One region of the Brevibacillus sp. TJ4 genome, then DNA from elsewhere that is predicted to be linked to it. Evidence: riboswitches for the same ligand, from Rfam matches in the RefSeq annotation. Region 1 holds a riboswitch; each other region holds the start of a gene.

Region 1 (4,496 bases):
CATGCGGAGCCCCTCTTCCTTGAGTCTTTTTGCCGATACTTCTTCTATTTTTTCGCAGAAAATGGTATCCTCGCTATAAACTACTTGGTGAAAGAATGGTGAAGCAGCATGTCACAAGAGCGGATTGCAAACCTTCTCACATTTCTGCAACAGCAAGAGCTGGATGCGGTACTGATTACTTCCCCCAAGCATGTCTACTATTTGACAGGCTTTTATTCTGATCCGCACGAGCGTTTTATGGGACTGGTCATACCTGCTGTCGGGGAGCCTACCTTGATCGTTCCCGCGCTGGATCGCGATGCCGCCATGAATGCGTCTATCGTCAAACAGATCGTTACCCATACGGATGTGCAAAATCCGTTTGATATTTTGAAGCAGGCACTGCCGGGCGGCGTGAAAAAGCTCGGGCTGGAAAAAGGCCATATGACAGTCGAGCGCTTCGAAGCCTTGAGCGCAGTCGTCGCAGCTTCACAGTATGTGGACGTCGATCGGCCGCTGCGCGAGATGCGCATGATCAAGACGGCGGACGAAATCGCCCGAATCAAGCATGCCATTCGTCTGATTGAGGGTGCGATCAGGGAAACGGTGAAAAAAGTCCAGCCGGGCGTTATGGAAAAAGAGATCGTCGCCGAACTGGAATACCAGATGAAGCGGCTGGGTGCGGAAGGCCCTTCTTTTTCAACCATGGTCCTGTCCGGAGAAAACTCTGCGCTGCCGCACGGACATCCCGGTAGCAGGCAAATTCGCCAAGGAGAACTGCTCCTGTTCGATGCAGGCGTGGAAGCGGACGGCTATGTCTCGGACATTACCCGCACGTTTGCGGTCGGCGAGGTCAACGACAAGTTGCGGGACATCTACGAAACCGTGCTGGCTGCCAACAAGGCGGCTATCGCAGCGGTTCGTCCCGGGGTCTCTTTTGGCCATCTGGACAAGACAGCGCGCGACCTGATTACAGAAAAAGGGTACGGTCCATACTTCATGCATCGGCTTGGACACGGCCTGGGCATGGACGTCCATGAGTACCCTTCGATCCATGGCGAAAACAAGGACGAACTGCGCCCCGGAATGGTTTTCACCATCGAACCGGGCGTTTACGTACCTGGCGTCGCCGGTGTGCGCATTGAAGACAACGTCCTGGTAACCGAGGACGGCGTGGAGGTTCTGACGAGCTTCCCGAAAGAATTGACCGTCATCGGCTAAAGAACCACAATCAGACGAAAAACAATTGCATACATGTGTTTCATGGTGCTGTATGGACGCGACATCGTTCAGCAGCTTAAAAGGGAAGTCCGGTGAAAAGCCGGCGCGGTCCCGCCACTGTAAGGAGGAGTACCCTGTTGCAAACCACTGTTCCGTCGCAAGAAGGAATGGGAAGGGAGCAGGGTGCGAGGAATCCGAGCCAGGAGACCTGCCATGAAGCCTTTGCACAATCAACCCACGAGGATGGGGTGGTGTAGAAAGCTGACCGTCGTGTACCAGGAAATGCCTGTCCTGGCCTGGCTGTATGTACGCATAGACACCTTCCCGTTCGTCAACGGGAAGGTGTTTTTTGTTTGGCAGAAAGGGAGGTGATGCAAAAACAGGACGTGAAACGGGGCTGTATGCCCAACAGGCTACATAGCATGGGGAGGAGATTCATTCGTGAAGATGTTTATAAACATACAACGTACAAAAAATGCTTTCTTGTTGCTGGGAACGATCGCTTTCGCATTGACGCTTGCAGCATGTTCGAAAGAGGTGCAGCCGCAGCCGTCGCAGCCAGCCGCGGGCGAACCGGTGACGATTGAGACGAACGGAATGACGATTGCCTATCCACAGGCTCCGCAGCGAGCGGTAACCTTGAACCAGCACGTGACAGAGGTGATGCTCGCGCTCGGGCTGGAAGACAAGATGGTCGGTACGGCCTACCTCGACGACGCGATCTTGCCGCAATGGGAGGAAGCCTACGCGAAGATCCCGGTGCTCTCCGACAAATATCCGAACAAGGAAGTGCTGATGGCAGCGGAACCGGATTTTGTCTACGCAGGGTGGAAAAGCGGCTTTGGCGACCAGGGGGTAGGGACGATGGAGGAACTGGAGCAAATGGGGATCAAGCCGTATTTGCACATGTCCTCCAACATGACCGGACCGACGATGGACGATGTGTTTGCCGACATCCGAAACATCGGACGCATCTTCCGTATTGACGACAGGGCGGAGGAGTTGATCGCCCAGATGAAAGCAGAAATGGACGATACAGTCAGCAAAATCGAATCGGTGGACAAGCCGCTTACTGTTTTTGTCTACGACAGCGGGGAAGACAAGCCGAAGACAGCAGCAAGCAACAACTACATGACGCACCTGATCGAGCTGGCGGGAGGCAAAAACATCTTTGACGACATCGAGAAGGGATGGCCGGCGGTAAGCTGGGAGGAAGTCGTCGATCGCAAGCCGGATGTAATCGTCGTCGTCGATTACGGGAATACGAGCGTGGAACAAAAGCGCGAGTTTCTGCTTGCCAAAAGAGAGCTGGCCGAGGTTCCGGCAATCGCCAATCAACGGCTGATCGTACTGCCTTTGTCTGCCGCTGCTGAAGGGGTCCGCGCTCCGATCGCGCTGAAAATGCTGGCGGAAGGATTTTATCCGGAACGATTCCAGCAGTAGGAAGCGACAGGGATGGGAGTGGAGAAATGAATCTGCGTCGAATCAAGATGTCTTGGTTGCTGCTCGTACTGCTCGCATCTCTTCTCGTGTCCGTCACCATGGCGGTTACGCTCGGGTCGGTCAAGGTAGAAGCGGCGACCGTTTGGAAAATTGCCTTGTCAAAAGTGCCGCTTGTCGGCAATCAGATCCCGGTAGATTGGACGAGTGCGCAGCAGACGATCATCTGGGACATCCGTTTTCCCCGCGTGCTGCTGGGGGCGATCGTCGGAGCGAGCCTCTCGATTGTCGGAGTGGCCATCCAGGCGCTGGTCCGCAACTCGCTGGCAGATCCGTATATTCTCGGAGTTTCCTCGGGGGCCTCGGTAGGTGCAACACTCGTTATTTTATTCGGAGCATTCCAATGGTTTGGCCAGCTCGCCTTGTCACTGGGCGCGTTTGGAGGAGCGCTGCTGTCGATCCTGCTCGTCTTTTTTCTGTCTAGGCTGGGCGGGCACAACTCGACGACCCGCCTGCTGATGTCGGGAATCGCGATTTCTGCCATTTTGTCTGCGATCACCAGTCTGATCATCTTTTCGGCACCGAATGAGCAGGGCATACGCTCCGTGCTGTTTTGGATGAGCGGCAGCCTGGCGGGTGCAAAATGGGACTACCTGTTGATCCCGGCTGTTGTCTTGCTGCTCGCTTTTGCCGTTCTGACGGCACTGCACCGTTCGCTCAACGCAATGCTGATGGGCGAAGAAGCAGCGCGTACGCTCGGGGTAAACACGGCACATTTTCACAAGCTGTTGTTCGTGCTTACCGCCTTGCTTACCGGAGTGATCGTGGCGATTAGCGGTTCGATCGGCTTTGTCGGGTTGATGCTGCCCCATATTGTGCGGGTGATCGTCGGTTCCGATCACAAGCGCGTGTTGCCCGTCAGTGCGCTGTTGGGAGCCATTTTTCTCATCTGGGCCGATGTGTTTGCGCGACTGGCGTTTGCCCCGGAAGAATTTCCGATCGGCATCATTACGGCATTGTGTGGCGGTCCGTTTTTCATCTGGCTGATGCTGCGCAGTTCCTATTCGTTTGGAGGGAGTGGACGATGAACGATGTTGCGGTACGGGCAGAGCGGGTATCCCTCTCCTTGGACAAAAAGAAAATTTTGCATCAGATTGATCTGGAGCTTGGGGCAGGCGAAATCGTCGGACTGCTCGGTCCCAACGGCAGCGGCAAATCGACCCTGTTAAAAAGCATCTATCGGGTGATGAAGCCGGATGCCGGATGGATTTACCTGGAAGGGGAAGACGTCTACGGACTTTCCGCCAAGGAATGTGCACAACGCATGGCAGTCGTCAGGCAGGAATCATCAGTGGACTTTGATTTTCGCGTGGATGAAGTGGTCTGGATGGGCCGCTCTCCGCACAAGAAGCTGTTTGAGCCCGACGGAGCAGAAGACCGCCACATTTGTGAGGAGGCGCTGCGTCAGGTCGGTATGCTGGACTATGCCAAACGCAGCTTTTTTACACTCTCAGGAGGAGAAAAGCAGCGGGTGATGATCGCCAGGGCGTTGGCCCAGCAAGCAAAGGTACTGGTGCTGGATGAGCCGACCAACCATCTCGATGTGCGCTACCAACTGCAAATCATGGATTTGGTGCAAGAACTGGGCATTCCGACGCTCGCCGCCCTGCACGACCTGAATATTGCCGCCGCGTATTGCGACAGACTCCTGTTTTTGCACGAGGGAGAAATTGTCGCCTCCGGTGCGCCGGAGCAAATCCTCACCCCTGCCCTGATCCGGGACGTATTCGGGGTGGAGGCGGAGGTCACGACCCATCCGGTCACCGGCAAAAAGCATGTCTACTTCTTTTCGGGAG
Region 2 (4,496 bases), 2.2 Mb from region 1:
CCATAACGTGAGACAAATTAAAACACCTTCAAGTGAACGGAACCATGTCGTAAGATATGGAAAACAACTTGGAGGTGTTTTTGCGTTGGCAACACGAGTTAGTTACCCCGTAGAAGTGAAAATGCAGGCAATTAAAATGAGATTAGCAGGAATTCCGGTAAAGGTGGTCATGGACGAGCTAGGGATCAGGAATGTAACACAACTGAAAGTTTGGATGTCATGGTATCGTAATGGTGAGCTTCATCGGCTGGGGCAGCCTGTCGGTAAGCAGTATAGCTTTGGGAAAGGTCCTGAGTTTGCCTCAGAGCTTGAACAAGTAAAGGCAGAAAATCGTTACCTGAAACAACAGCTAGATGTACTAAAAAAGTACAAAGAATTGGAGAGGAGGTGTCACCAGAGGCCGTAGTCGCCTGGATGGAATCTATTCGAGATGAAATGTCGGTCACGCAAGCTTGTGAACTGCTAGGGGTTGCTCGTGCAACATACTATCGCTGGAAAGCAGCTTTTGCCACAAAACAAGAAAATCTGCTCGCCGAGAAGATTCGTCAGCTTTGCACCCTTCATAAATTCCGCTATGGTTACCGGAAGATTACTGCGCTGCTTCGAAAAGAGCAGTCCATTAATCACAAACGTGTGCAGCGAATCATGCAACGTGAGGGACTACAGTGTCGAGTCAGGGTAAAGAAGCGCAAGCCAACAGGACAGCCAGCCCATGTAGCGGAACATCAGTTACAACGTCAATTTGAGGCGAATGCACCGATGCAAAAACTCGTGACGGATATCACCTATTTACCGTTTGGAGGAAAGACGTTGTACCTGTCGAGCATTTTAGACTTGTTTAATGGGGAGATCGTGGCGTACAGTATAGCAGATAAACAAGACACAGCATTTGTATTAGATACGCTGAATCAGCTGCCTCTCACAGAAGGTTCAATGCTTCACAGCGATCAAGGCAGCGTCTATACGTCACAGGCATATCAAGAAGCGGTAAAAGAAAAAGGGATTATCATGAGCATGTCCCGTAAGGGTACGCCTGCTGATAATGCCCCCATCGAATCGTTCCATTCCACACTAAAGTCTGAAACGTTCTATCTCGAAGGTTTGACCTGCACAACGACTGCAATCGTTGAGCAAACCGTTCGAGACTACATTCACTACTATAACTCAATTCGCATTCAAACGAAACTAAACAACCAGTCGCCGATGGATTACAGGCGACTGGCAGCTTAACTTGAAAGGTGTTTTGATCCCTGACTCACAAACGGGGGTCAGTCCCCTTGTGCGGGGGACAGCTTTTTTGTTGTGCGAGGAAAGACCTGGTGAAACCCGTACGTGATCCGTCACCCTCGACCCGACAAGCTGCTTATAGAATTTGACAGCAGCGGTGGAATTATGTATCGCGGATAGAGGTTACCCTTTCGCGAAAAGTGTGGTATTCTACTAGGCAGAATAAAAGGTGTTAGGAGTGCAGCCGAAGATGTATCAGCTTGTGCGAAAGTACCTCTTTAAACAGGACGCGGAAGAAATCCATGAAAAAACGGTGCATGCCTTAAAACAGGCGCAAGATTCACCCTGGGGGAAGCGCACGCTGAAAGCCATGTATCATTTTCAGGACGAGCGTTTGCAGACAAAGCTGTGGGGACATGTTTTTCCCAATCCGGTCGGGCTGGCGGCAGGTTTTGACAAAAACGCGGAAGTCTACCACGCTCTTGCAGCGCTGGGCTTTGGTTTCATAGAGGTCGGGACGATTACCCCGCAAGGGCAGCCGGGAAATCCGAAACCGAGATTGTTTCGTCTCCCCGCACACGAGGCTGTTATAAACCGCATGGGATTCAACAATCAAGGTTCCTTCCTGGTAGCGAAAAACCTGGTGGACTACGCCTATGCGGATGTACCGATCGGGATCAATATCGGCAAGAACAAGGCGACGCCAAATGAAGAAGCGGCGTCTGACTACAGCAAGTGCATGGATTTGCTGTATTCGTACGGGCATTATTTCGTCATCAATATCAGTTCGCCAAATACTCCGAATTTGCGTGATTTGCAGGAAACGCAAAGCCTGCGTGCGCTCATCCGCGCTGTCAGGGAAAAGGCTCGGGAGCTGGAGATGCGCGGCATCAAGCAAAAGCCAATCCTGCTCAAGGTCGCTCCCGACATGGCGGACGAGCAGATGCGCGATGTCGTCCATGCAGCCGTCGAGGAAGGCATAGCCGGTATCATCGCCACCAATACGACGCTCTCCCGTGAGGCGGTACAGGATCACCCATATGCGGAAGAAGCAGGCGGATTGAGCGGCAGGCCGTTGACCGGGCGCTCTACGGCGTGGGTGAAGGAGATTTACCAGGAAGTCGGAGACAAGGTGCCGATCATTGGCGTGGGCGGTATCTTTACCGGTGAAGATGCGTATGAAAAAATTCGCGCCGGCGCGAGCCTGGTCCAGGTGTATACGGGAATGATTTACCAGGGACCGGGGATTGCCAAGCAAATCAACAAAAAACTGCTGCAGCTTATGGCTCGGGATGGCTTTTCCCACATCAGCCAGGCGATTGGCGCAGATGCGAGCAAGTAGCGGGGTGCAGGGATTGTTCACATGTCCGGTGGGGCGGGTGAGCAATCCCTGCTTTATTTTTTTGGCGGATCTGGTTTATAATGGAATCGGACAAGTCAGAGTTGTCCGATAATTGAACAGGATGGCATTAGGTGCCCATATGGTTAATACATCCATAAGGGATAACAGGGAATCGGGTGAAAGTCCCGAGCGGTCCCGCCACTGTAACCAGGGAGTTCTCTTTGCGTGTAGTCCACTCATCCATACAGATGGGGAAGGAGCAAAGAGCGCGATGATCTGGAAGCCAGGAGACCTACCTAACTGCTGCACCAAAAAATCCTTCGCGGAAAGGAGAGGTGGCAAACAGGAAATTCGGCTTCCAGCAAGTCGATTGTTTTCGTGTGCGCATTTCCCATCCGTACGTTCGGGTGGGATATTTTTGTTCTATCACAAGAAAAGGAGGAGCAGGTGCATGAATAAGAAGCGTTCCCGCATTGTCTCCAGCGTTTTGCTCGTCGCCGGATTCGTATTGTACTTTCTCGTGAACGAACCGCAGACCGGTCATGCCATGCATATCATGGAAGGCTATCTGCCTTTTGGTTGGGCGATGTTCTGGTGGGGATTGTTCCTGCCGTTTTTCGTCATCGGCTTGCGTTCGATACGCAAAGTCATCGTGCAGCATCCCGAGGTGAAGCTGTTGGTGGGAGTGGCTGGCGCGTTTGCCTTTGTCTTGTCGGCATTAAAAATACCTTCGGTGACAGGCAGCAGCTCCCACCCTACCGGAACGGGGCTGGGATCCATTTTGTTCGGGCCCTTTGCGATGTCGGTGCTGGGCAGCATGGTCCTGCTGTTTCAGGCGTTGCTTTTGGCGCATGGCGGGCTGACTACGCTGGGAGCGAACGCGGTTTCCATGGCAGTCGTCGGCCCCTTGGTCGCTTACGGAATCTATCGCCTGATTAGCAGTGCCAACGGCGGAAAGCGGCTCGCGGTTTTTGCTGCTGCCGCGACAGCGAATCTGGCTACGTACGTTACGACCTCCCTGCAGCTAGCGCTCGCCTTTCCCGCGGAAACGGGCGGAGTGATGGCGTCATTTGCCAAATTTGCCGGCATTTTTGCTGTTACACAAATACCGTTGGCAATCTGTGAAGGATTGCTGACCGTGCTCGTCTGGAACTGGCTGCAAGCCTACAATGCCAAGGAACTGGTTCAATTACGGCTGCTGAAACAGGAGGAATCGCTGTGAAAAAAGGGATGAACTGGCTTTTGCTCGCAGGTGTTGTCGTGCTGGCGATCATTCCGTTATTGATCGTCAGCGATTCCGAGTTCGGAGGGGCGGACGGAGCTGCAGAAGAGGCGATCGTGGAAATCGCGCCCGCGTATGAACCGTGGTTTGAGCCGCTGCTCGAACCGCCGGGCGGGGAGACGGAGAGTTTGCTGTTCGCCGTTCAGGCTGCTCTTGGCGCCGGAGTGATCGGGTATGCCGTCGGGTTTTACAAAGGTCGGTTGGGCAGACAAAAGTAATGATGTGGCAATGGCTGGACACCTATTCCTACCAGAACCGGTTGCGATTTTTGCCGCCGTTGCAAAAAGCCATGCTCGGATGTATTGTGTTGCTTTTTGCCATGCTGGGCCATGTGCTCGTACAAGCCTTGGTCTTTCTCTGGATGGGGTTGTGGGTGGTAGGATACGCCCGCATCCCCGTGCGGCTTTATTTGCTCTTTTTGCTCGTTCCCATGGGTTTTTTCGCGGCAGGAATGCCGGCTTTGCTGATTGACGTGACGCTTCACGGGGCCGATTCCGGTACGGTGCATCATCCTGTTTTGGCGTGGACGGTCGGAGCGGTTCAGTTTTCTGTCTCGCAAGCGGCTATTGAGCAAGTAGTGACGCTGTTTGCAAGGACACTCGCCAGCCTTGCCTGTTTTTCCTTTTTGCTGTTTACGACGCCGTT
Region 3 (4,496 bases), 1.5 Mb from region 1:
TTCGGCAAACGAGCTTTTTCCGCTGCGCGCCCCTCCAGTCACCAAGATTGCCATCTGGCATCTCCCCCTTTTGCTCGCTGCCAGGTCCGATGACTCGTCATTCACCGGCGCGCAGCATGATTTGCGGCAGATGGTGAACGGGATGCTCCAACACAATCGGACGCGTCCCGTACACGTCTTCAATCAGGCCGCTTTGCAGGATGTCGTCCGGTCTGCCTGTCTCGACCTGTCTGCCCTGGTTCAACAGCAGCAGGCGATCACAGTAAAGCGAAGCCAGATTCAGGTCGTGCAACACGGCGACGACCGTAACTCCCGTCGTCCGCTGCCAGCTTCGGACGATATCCATCAACTGAATTTGATAGCCGATGTCCAGATACGTCGTCGGTTCGTCGAGCAGCAGAATACGCGGCTTTTGGACCAGCGCCTTGCCTAAGGCAACACGCTGCTTTTCCCCGCCGCTCAAGCGGTCCAAGGTGCGGTGCTGCAAATCTTCAAGCTCCAGCAAGGACACGATCTCATCCACGAGCGCTCCGGCGTCCTCCCGCTCTTCGCCGAGCCAGTTCTGGTACGGAAACCTTCCCATTTCCAGCACTTCACGCACCTGAAAACCGACCGGCGGCAACGTCTCCTGTTCGAGAACAGCCAGGATGCGCGCCAGCTCCTTGCGCGAATAGCGCTCGATGTTTTTCCCGTCGATCGCCACCGTGCCCTCATCACCCCGGATCAGGCCGGACATGATCTGCACAAGCGTCGACTTGCCGCTTCCATTCGGACCGATGACGCCAAAAAACTCGCCCTTGTCGACGTGAAATGTCACAGCCTGCAGCACGGTTTTGTGCATGTATCGTTTGCCCAGTTGGTCTACCCGGATCATCGTCCGATCCACTCCCTGTTCCGTTTGTTTCGTTTCAGCAGGTAGGCAAAGAACGGCGCCCCCAGAAAAGCGGTAATGACACCCAGCGGAAGCTCGGTTGGACTGAGCAGCATACGGGCCAGCGTATCCGCCCACAAGACGTACACTCCTCCCATAACCGTGGCCACCGGCAGCAAAATCCGATAGTCAGGTCCGACGAGCAGTCGCACCAGATGCGGCACGACCAGTCCGACGAAGCCGACGATCCCCGCGATCGAGACGGCCGCCGCTGTCAAAAGCGTAGAGACGAGCAGGACGATCAGCTTCGTCCGGTCAACCTGTACCCCCATATGGGCTGCCTGCCGCTCTCCCAAGGCGAACAGGTTGAGCGAACGAGCGTAGGAGACGAGGATGAGAAAGCCGACCAGCAAATAGGGGACCAGTACGTACGAATACGACCAGCCGCGAAACGAGAGGCTGCCCATCAGCCAGAAGACGATCTCATTGACGACCTTGTCGGACAAAGAGACCATAAGCGAGACGAAAGAGCCCAAAAACGCCTGCACCACTACGCCAGACAAAATCAGACGCTCGGTATGAAGGACTCCTTCGGTTCTCGCCAGGCCAAGCACGATCCACAAGCTGCAGCAGCCCGTGACGAAGGCGACGATCGGAATCCCCCACTCGCCGAAAAAAGCGAACTGAAGCCCGAATAAAATCAAAAAAGCCGCTCCTACTGCAGCGCCCGAGGCGACACCCATCGTATACGGATCAGCCAGCGGATTGCGCAGAACTCCCTGAAAGCCGGCTCCCGCCAGCGCCAGGCAAGCACCGACCAAAATCGCCAGAATCACGCGAGGAAAACGCACCTTCATAACGATCTGCTCCGCCGAATCCGCCCATGTGACCGGGACCCAATCGCCAACAAACGGAATCTGATGGAGGATGATCATCCACACCTGCGACAGCGGCAGATTGGCCGATCCCATGGAAATGCTGGCGATGGTGGAAAACAGCAGGATGATACCGCCTACTCCCATCCATGCCAAGAGCCTGCGTTTCATTTACTTCACCCGATCCGGGTAAACCGCTTTTGCCACTTCGATCAACCCTTGTGTAATGCGTGGACCCGGACGTGAGAGGATGTTCTGGTCCAGTCCGAATACCTGACTTTGCTGGATCGCCGTGATTTTGTCCCAGCCGCTGCGGTTCAGGATGATCTCATCCAGGCTCTTGCCTGTCGTCATATCCGTCACTCCGTCCGCGTAAAGGATGACATCCGGGTCTTCCAGAAGCACCTTTTCCTCGCTGATCTGATTCCAGCCCTCGGTGTCGCCGGCGATGTTGATCCCTTTTGCCAAGGCGATCAGCTCGTCCATGTACTCGCCTTTGCCTACTGTCCAGCCGGGCGCGAATTCGATGTACACTTTCTTTTGATCGTCTGCTTGTATGTCCTGAAGCGCATCCGACACCCGTTTGATGTCGGCTTTCATCTGCGCTACCACGTCTTCTGCTTGCTGCTGGCGGTCGGTGATGATGCCGACAGTCAAAATGTTTTGCATAATTTCATCCAGGCTGGAGGGATGGGTAATGTATACCGGCAAGCCGAGCGATTGCAGCTTCTGCGCAACCGGTCGCTCCATGGAGATGCCGCCGATCACCAAATCCGGGCTTTGCTCCAGAATCGCTTCTTCATTCGGCGAAGTAACGCCGCCCACCTTTGGTTTGGCCAGCGCCTCCGCAGGATAATCGTCGTAATCGGAAACACCGACTACATTCTCTCCCAATCCCAGGGCAAACAAAATCTCGGTTTCGGCAGGCGACGTCGAAACGATCCGCTCAGGGGCCTTTTCAAACGTAATTTCGTTGCCCGTCGCATCGGTGATCGTCAGCGGGTAGACGGTCTTGCGTTCTGTCTCTCCGGCAGATTCCGCCGCTTGCTGGGTGCCCTGATTCGTCTCAGGCTGAGGGGTGGTTACCTGACTCGTGCCGCTGCAGCCTGTCAAATACAGGATCACCAGCGCGGGTATGAACCATTTGCGAAGCCTTTTCATCGTACATTCTTCCTTCCCTTGCCTTTTTGCTCATTGTGGTTGCGTTCGCACAAAAGAAAAACCCTTTGAATCCAAAATGGACATACAAAGGGTCGGCTTTTCAGGCATCCTGATTCGGCCGCTCCTTTCCGCGAAGGAACGCGCGATATTCGACAGGCAGGTCTCCTGGCTTGCGGGTGTCAGACGCCCTCCCCTTCCCGTTTCAGCTTGGAAACAGTGGTTTGCGAAAGCGCTACCCGTTTTACAGTGGCGGGACCGCGCCGGATTTGCACCGGCTTCCCTTTTCACCTCGTCTGGCAACGAGGCACCTGTCGACTGTACCACTATGATGTTGGTTGGCATTGCTGATCGTTTTTGCAGAATACAACCATCATAGCATTGTTGCGGGAAAAAAAGAACAAGCGAAAGTTCGCAGCTTATGCTTGTGCGTTTGCCGCTTCTCGTTTCTGCATATAATCGAGCAGACCCATGGCGCTGACTTCCGCATCGATGCGGATATAGGAAAACAGCTCGTGCTCCTCGTCGACGCCCTGCTGCCGCAGCTCATCTTTCACGCGCGCGAACAGGCTGTCGCGCAGCTGCTCGTATCCGCGTCCGGCGGCGTACGCCTTTTCGCCTTCCTCGACGAAGATCGGCAGCCAGCGGAGCACCTGGCGATACGCTTCTTCGACCTGCTCGCTCATGCCGAAATGGCCGAAGTACAGCCGATCGAGCTTCATCTCGCGGTAGCGGGCAATCGCGCTTCGCATCTTGTCCGGATCAAACTGATTGGGTGACGTGGACGGGAGGAAAAACGGAACGCCTTCGCGCGCCAACTGGCAGTAGTACACACCCGCTGTATCCCCCGTAAACATGCCGTTGCTCACCGGATCGTAGATGCTGAAATGGTGGTTGGCATGTCCCGGCGTATCCAAAAACTGAAGTGTGCAGGCAGGACCAATCTGCAAGGTTTCGCCGTCATGCTTGGCAACAATCCGCTCCTGCGGCACGGCAACGATCGGAGCAAACAAGGAATCGAACAACGCCCCGTAGACCGCCTGTGCCCCTGCGATCAGGCGCGTCGGATCGACGAGGTGGCGTACTGCCTTGGGATGCGCGACGATGGTTGCATTCGGGCAGTCCGCGAGCAGCAGACCTGCTCCTCCTGCGTGATCCAGGTGAATATGGGTGAGAATGATGTACTTCACTTGCTCCAGCGTGTAGCCGAGCCGCTCCAGGCCGGCTCGTATGTAGGGAACAGACGGGCTAGGTCCTGTCTCGACGAGCGTCAGCTCCTCTTCTTCAATGACATAAATCCCCGTTCGTTCAGGCAGTCCACTGTCATAGCCGTCGATGAGCCAGACGCGCTTTCCCAGATCGATTGGTTCTTTGCCAGCTACTTTCTCTTCCACATTCCTTCCTCCTTGTCCAGCGTTTTCGCGGAAACACGCGTATTTACGTTGGAAAAAAGCTGCCGTATCCTCACGTACGGCAGCTTCCTGTTGTCATTGTCGTTTGCTTACAGCGATTGAAAAGTTTCGGTCAAGACCGGGACGATTTGCTTTTTGCGGGAGACGACACCTTTGAGCAGCGCTTTGTTGCCCTCCAGT
Region 4 (4,496 bases), 520 kb from region 1:
CGTCGCTCCCCTTTTCACGCATGCAGACAGTCCTGCCAGCATATCCGGCTGCTCAAATTCCAAAAAACAGGTTTCCAGTACGGGTACGTCAATCTGCCCCGCCAATTCGTTGACAAACTGGCGAACTTCTTCATTTCCCTCGGGATCTTGGCTCCCGTGGCCGACAAACAGTACAGCGTCCATTGCACAGCCTCCTTTTTTTAATCGCCGCATGCGGCCGTCTCAATCTCCGCCTTGGCCGGCTCACGCCATTTGTATCCTTCGATCTCTCCTACCCGCTGGAAAAACTTGTGGAACCTCTCATTCGGAAAGGCATCCTGCTTGTAGCGGGCGACGATTCTTTCGACGAGCGGCACGATTTCCTCCGCATCGATCCCTTCTGCGACGGGTATGCCAGAATGAGCGTTGCGCCCGACCGTCTTCGCTCCCAGGAACAGATCGAATTTTCCTTTGCGGAAGACGATTCCGATATCTTCCCGAACAGCTCCGTAGCAAGCCATGCCGCAGCCGTTAAAGCCGATTTTCAGCTCTTTTGGGCTTTGTCTGCCCGCCAGCTTCTGCTGGATTTGCTCGGCGTACGGTATGCTATCTTTCTTTTCGCCATCGCAAAAATCACACGCTTTTATCTGCACCACGTCGCCGATCGGACTGACCATCAGCCCTGCTGCCCGCAGTCGTTCGGTGATGCGCTCAGGCTCTGCGGTCGGAACGCGCAGGATCAACTGGTGATGCGGCGTGTACTCGATCTCGCCCTTGTCCTTCGTTACTTCGGCGAGCAGCATCATCTGCTGCGGGGTGATTTTTTTGTTGGCGACGCCCGGACTGACCGAACATTCAAAAATCAGCTCCGGCGTAAACGACTGGACAGTGCGGGCTGCGGCTGCAGACGAGGCCTCGCTCTCTCCGTCGAGGACAGCCAGCGCCTCCAGCGCCCATGAAAGCGGCGACTGCTGCGGATGTGCCGGGGCGGGCGGTGACTGTACCGCGATTGCTGCTGCTTGCGGCGTCCCGCTGTCTGGCTGCGCTGCCGGAGATTGCGTTCGTTCCTGTACGGCAACGCTCTGTGCGATGCTTGCTCCCGCTGGCTCTTGCCCCGATCCGCCTTGCGCTTCCAGCGACCACGGCTCATTCTCGACGCGCAGGCGCTGATGCGGCAAAAGCGGCTGCTCATCCACGGAAAGCGTGTATTTTCGCTGGTACCCGCGCGGCGTGATCATCTTGCCGTCGTAGACAAATGTGGACGAGTTGCCGATGATGACCGTCGTCAGCATCCCGATGTCATGTTCCAGCATTTGCTCCAGCGTGGTAACAACGACATGCTCCCGGCTCCGGTATGCGCTTTTTACGATCCCGACCGGGGTGTCGGGCGAGCGGTACGTAAGCAAAATCCGCTGCGCTTCTACGATCTGACGGGTGCGTCGACCGCTGCGCGGATTGTACAGGGCGATCACGAAATCCGCCATACCGGCCGCCTCGATGCGTCGGGCAATCAGTTCCCATGGCGTGAGATGGTCGCTCAGCGAAATCGTGCAGGCGTCGTGCATAATCGGCGCTCCCAGCAGTGCCCCGCACGAATTGATCGCAGAAATGCCGGGAATGACCTCCAGCGGCACGCCTGTTTTTTCGGTCCAGCCTTTTTCCACCAGCACCTCGTACACCAATCCGGCCATGCCGTAGACGCCGGCATCGCCGCTGGAGATGACCGCCACCTTTTTGCCCGCTTCCGCCTGGCGGACCGCTTCCCGCGCCCGCGACACCTCCTCGGTCATTCCCGTGCTGACGATCTCCTGGTCGGTCAACAATCCGCGGATCAGGTCTACATACGTGGAGTAGCCGATGATCACATCACTGTCCTCTATCGCTTCACGGGCACGCTGGGTGATATGTTCAAAACTCCCCGGCCCAAATCCAATGACAAACAGCTTGCCGCTCATAATGCTCCTCCCTTCGAATACTGCTGCACTATTTTCGTTTGTACACACATCGCCGCAAAACAAAAAGCGCTCTGTTCCCCTGCATGACAAGGAAAACAAAGCGCGGAAAGCCAAAAGCCGCAATCCTCACCTTTCCTTTGACCCGAAGGAAATCAGTGCTGTACAGCAAACAGGCAGGTCTCCTGGCTTGAGGATCATCGCCTTTCTTCTCCTTCCCGCCCTCATAGGACAGTGGATGGCAAACGCCGCGAAGAAAAGCTCCTCTCTTACAGTGGCGGGACCGCGTTGGCTTTTCACCAAACTTCCCTTTTAACCCTGTCCTGGCCGCACGGCATCGCCGTACCCAGACAGGGACCTGTTCGCGAAATCGTCTATTCGGTACATCGAATGTACTTTAATCATAGCAAATATTGGTCGAGTTTCAAGCAAAAGCTGGCAAGCATTGTGGCGGGTCTCCGCTCCCCTACCATCCATGCCAACAGAAACCAGTGACGGCAAGCCTGTCCTGCGGAAGCGGCAAAAGACGCCCGGACGCCGCTTGGTCGTACCGGACGGCTGGAGCCCCTTGAGCAGGTGGCTGACGCCGCTGACGGCTGGCTGGACAAGAGCTCCGCCCGCTACGCCAAGTCAGCAGCATCGAGAAACGCGATCTCGCCGGACAATCTGCTGTCGGCCGAACAAACCGCCAGTTTATACCCTACGTCAATGTCGTACTGGCGGAAATGCCACGAACGCACCTGTTTGAGTCCATGATACAAACCGATATCCCCGCTGCCGGATGTTTTGACAGCAAAAGACTGAAGCGGCAGCGAGAGCCCCATTCCCACTGCCTTTATGTAGCTCTCCTTTAACGTCCATATTTCATAAAAGGAAGCGCGTTTTTCTTCATCTGGTTTGTTTGCCAAATCTTCGTATTCTGCATTGGAAAAAAACTGCTTTGCGATGTCCAAGTCGATCGATTCCACCTTCTCGATATCGATTCCGATACGGGAATGGCTCGTAGCGCAGACCACCCATTTGCCGGAGTGGGAGAGGTTAAAATGAAAACGAGGAAAATCGGGCAAAAACGGTTTTCCGAATCGATTGCGCCGAAACGCGATACGGTCATTTTCGATCTGAAACGTCCGACAAACGATTTGCCTTACAAGCACATCTCCGAGCACCGTTCGCAGCGAATCTTCCCGTCTTCGGAAGCGGCACGCTTGTTGTCGTTTCTGAAAGCAAACCCGGTTCAGCAAGCGTTCATACATTTCCTGCGGCAGATGATCCGGGACGGGGACAGCGTATACGTTCACCATTTGCTTCCTCCCCCATTTCGATTCCTATCCTGTGCGCCTCCCCGGACTGCTCTGCCTGCTAGTCCATTCCTGCACTCATGGACGCTTTTTTCGCACCAAGTAACCGTTAATGGCCAGATAGTCAATATCGGTCCCAAGGAAACACTTCACCGCGTCCGCCGGACTTTCCACGATCGGCTCGCCGTTGTCATTAAACGACGTATTCAAAAGCACAGGCACGCCGGTTTTTTCGTAGAACTTTTCCAGCAACCCGTACAGGTACGGATTCAACTTCTTCGACACGGTTTGTACCCGTCCCGTTCCGTCTACGTGGGTCACTGCCGGTATCTCCTCCACCTTGTCGGGCTTGACCCGAGGAACCAGCAGCATGTAGTAGGAAGGGTGGTCCAATTCAAAGTACGCCGTTTGATACTCTTCCAGAACGATTGGCGCAAACGGGCGGAACGGCTCTCTGTGTTTGACCCGTGCATTCAGTATGTCTTTCATTTCACTGCGTCTCGGGTCCACCAAAATGCTTCTGTTTCCCAATGCCCGCGGCCCGATTTCCGATCGCCCGTGAAACCAGGCGACGATGTACCCTTCCGTCAGCAATTGGGCGACCGTTTCGGCACAATCGGCCGGTTTCTCGACCTGAATCGATTCCTTGCATGACTCAAGAGCGGCAAGCACCTCGCTCTCGGCATACTGCTTGCCGAGATAGGGCGAAAACAACTGCCCCGTCGCTTCTCGCGGTCGGTTTGACAAGACATGATACCCGTACAAAGCGGCGCCGATACTGGTTCCGGCGTCTCCGCTGGCCGGCTGGATGAACACGTGTTGGAACGGAGTATCTTCCAGTATCTTTGCGTTGGCGACGCTGTTCAGGGCGACGCCTCCCGCGATGCACAGGTTTTTGCAGCCGGTAGCTTTGTACAATTCATTGCAGATCGAAAGCAAGATCGTCTCCGTATGGTGCTGGACAGCGTATGCGAGATCGGCCTTTGCTTCGAAACTGTGCTCCTCTCGTTTGAGAACGTCGCGTATGTAGGAGACCATTTCCAGCTTCTGCTCGAACGTCTGTCTGAAGCGGTATCCGTCTATGCTGTAAAATCTGGCGAACTCCTTCACGTAGGTATCCCGGCCGTACGGGGCCAATCCCATTGTCTTTCCTTCCTGCAAAAAGGCAAATCCGATCTCGGACGTAACCCGGAAGTAAAAGCGGCCGACCGAATTTTCATACATCGTCCACCCTGTAACGGGGTTGGCGATCTCTTTCCCGCCCAGT

What was found. A riboswitch is a leader RNA that binds a small molecule or an ion and turns the genes downstream of it on or off. The one in region 1 is predicted to bind cobalamin.
Region 2: it holds a riboswitch for cobalamin, as region 1 does, so the genes downstream of both, ACAF76_RS03010 (energy-coupling factor ABC transporter permease) here and ACAF76_RS13905 (ABC transporter substrate-binding protein) in region 1, are expected to answer to the same signal.
Region 3: it holds a riboswitch for cobalamin, as region 1 does, so the genes downstream of both, ACAF76_RS06490 (ABC transporter substrate-binding protein) here and ACAF76_RS13905 (ABC transporter substrate-binding protein) in region 1, are expected to answer to the same signal.
Region 4: it holds a riboswitch for cobalamin, as region 1 does, so the genes downstream of both, cobJ (precorrin-3B C(17)-methyltransferase) here and ACAF76_RS13905 (ABC transporter substrate-binding protein) in region 1, are expected to answer to the same signal.

What each region holds. Positions count from the first base shown of each region.
Region 1 is NZ_CP185865.1:2,819,411-2,823,906, reverse strand. It holds gene ACAF76_RS13910 (M24 family metallopeptidase) at 109-1,200, shown strand; cobalamin riboswitch at 1,227-1,430, shown strand; gene ACAF76_RS13905 (ABC transporter substrate-binding protein) at 1,648-2,643, shown strand; gene ACAF76_RS13900 (FecCD family ABC transporter permease) at 2,670-3,728, shown strand; gene ACAF76_RS13895 (heme ABC transporter ATP-binding protein) at 3,725-4,496, shown strand, end outside.
Region 2 is NZ_CP185865.1:655,098-659,593, forward strand. It holds one part of gene ACAF76_RS03000 (IS3 family transposase) at 86-359, shown strand; one part of gene ACAF76_RS03000 (IS3 family transposase) at 359-1,230, shown strand; gene ACAF76_RS03005 (quinone-dependent dihydroorotate dehydrogenase) at 1,478-2,569, shown strand; cobalamin riboswitch at 2,682-2,883, shown strand; gene ACAF76_RS03010 (energy-coupling factor ABC transporter permease) at 3,021-3,791, shown strand; gene ACAF76_RS03015 (energy-coupling factor ABC transporter substrate-binding protein) at 3,788-4,069, shown strand; gene cbiQ (cobalt ECF transporter T component CbiQ) at 4,069-4,496, shown strand, end outside.
Region 3 is NZ_CP185865.1:1,363,874-1,368,369, reverse strand. It holds gene cobU (bifunctional adenosylcobinamide kinase/adenosylcobinamide-phosphate guanylyltransferase) at 1-54, opposite strand, end outside; gene ACAF76_RS06500 (ABC transporter ATP-binding protein) at 98-874, opposite strand; gene ACAF76_RS06495 (FecCD family ABC transporter permease) at 871-1,917, opposite strand; gene ACAF76_RS06490 (ABC transporter substrate-binding protein) at 1,918-2,907, opposite strand; cobalamin riboswitch at 3,046-3,234, opposite strand; gene ACAF76_RS06485 (MBL fold metallo-hydrolase) at 3,324-4,298, opposite strand; gene ACAF76_RS06480 (manganese-dependent inorganic pyrophosphatase) at 4,406-4,496, opposite strand, start outside.
Region 4 is NZ_CP185865.1:3,339,998-3,344,493, forward strand. It holds gene ACAF76_RS16375 (sirohydrochlorin chelatase) at 1-183, opposite strand, end outside; gene cobJ (precorrin-3B C(17)-methyltransferase) at 201-1,934, opposite strand; cobalamin riboswitch at 2,090-2,308, opposite strand; gene ACAF76_RS16385 (4'-phosphopantetheinyl transferase family protein) at 2,552-3,232, opposite strand; gene ACAF76_RS16390 (carbamoyltransferase) at 3,308-4,496, opposite strand, start outside.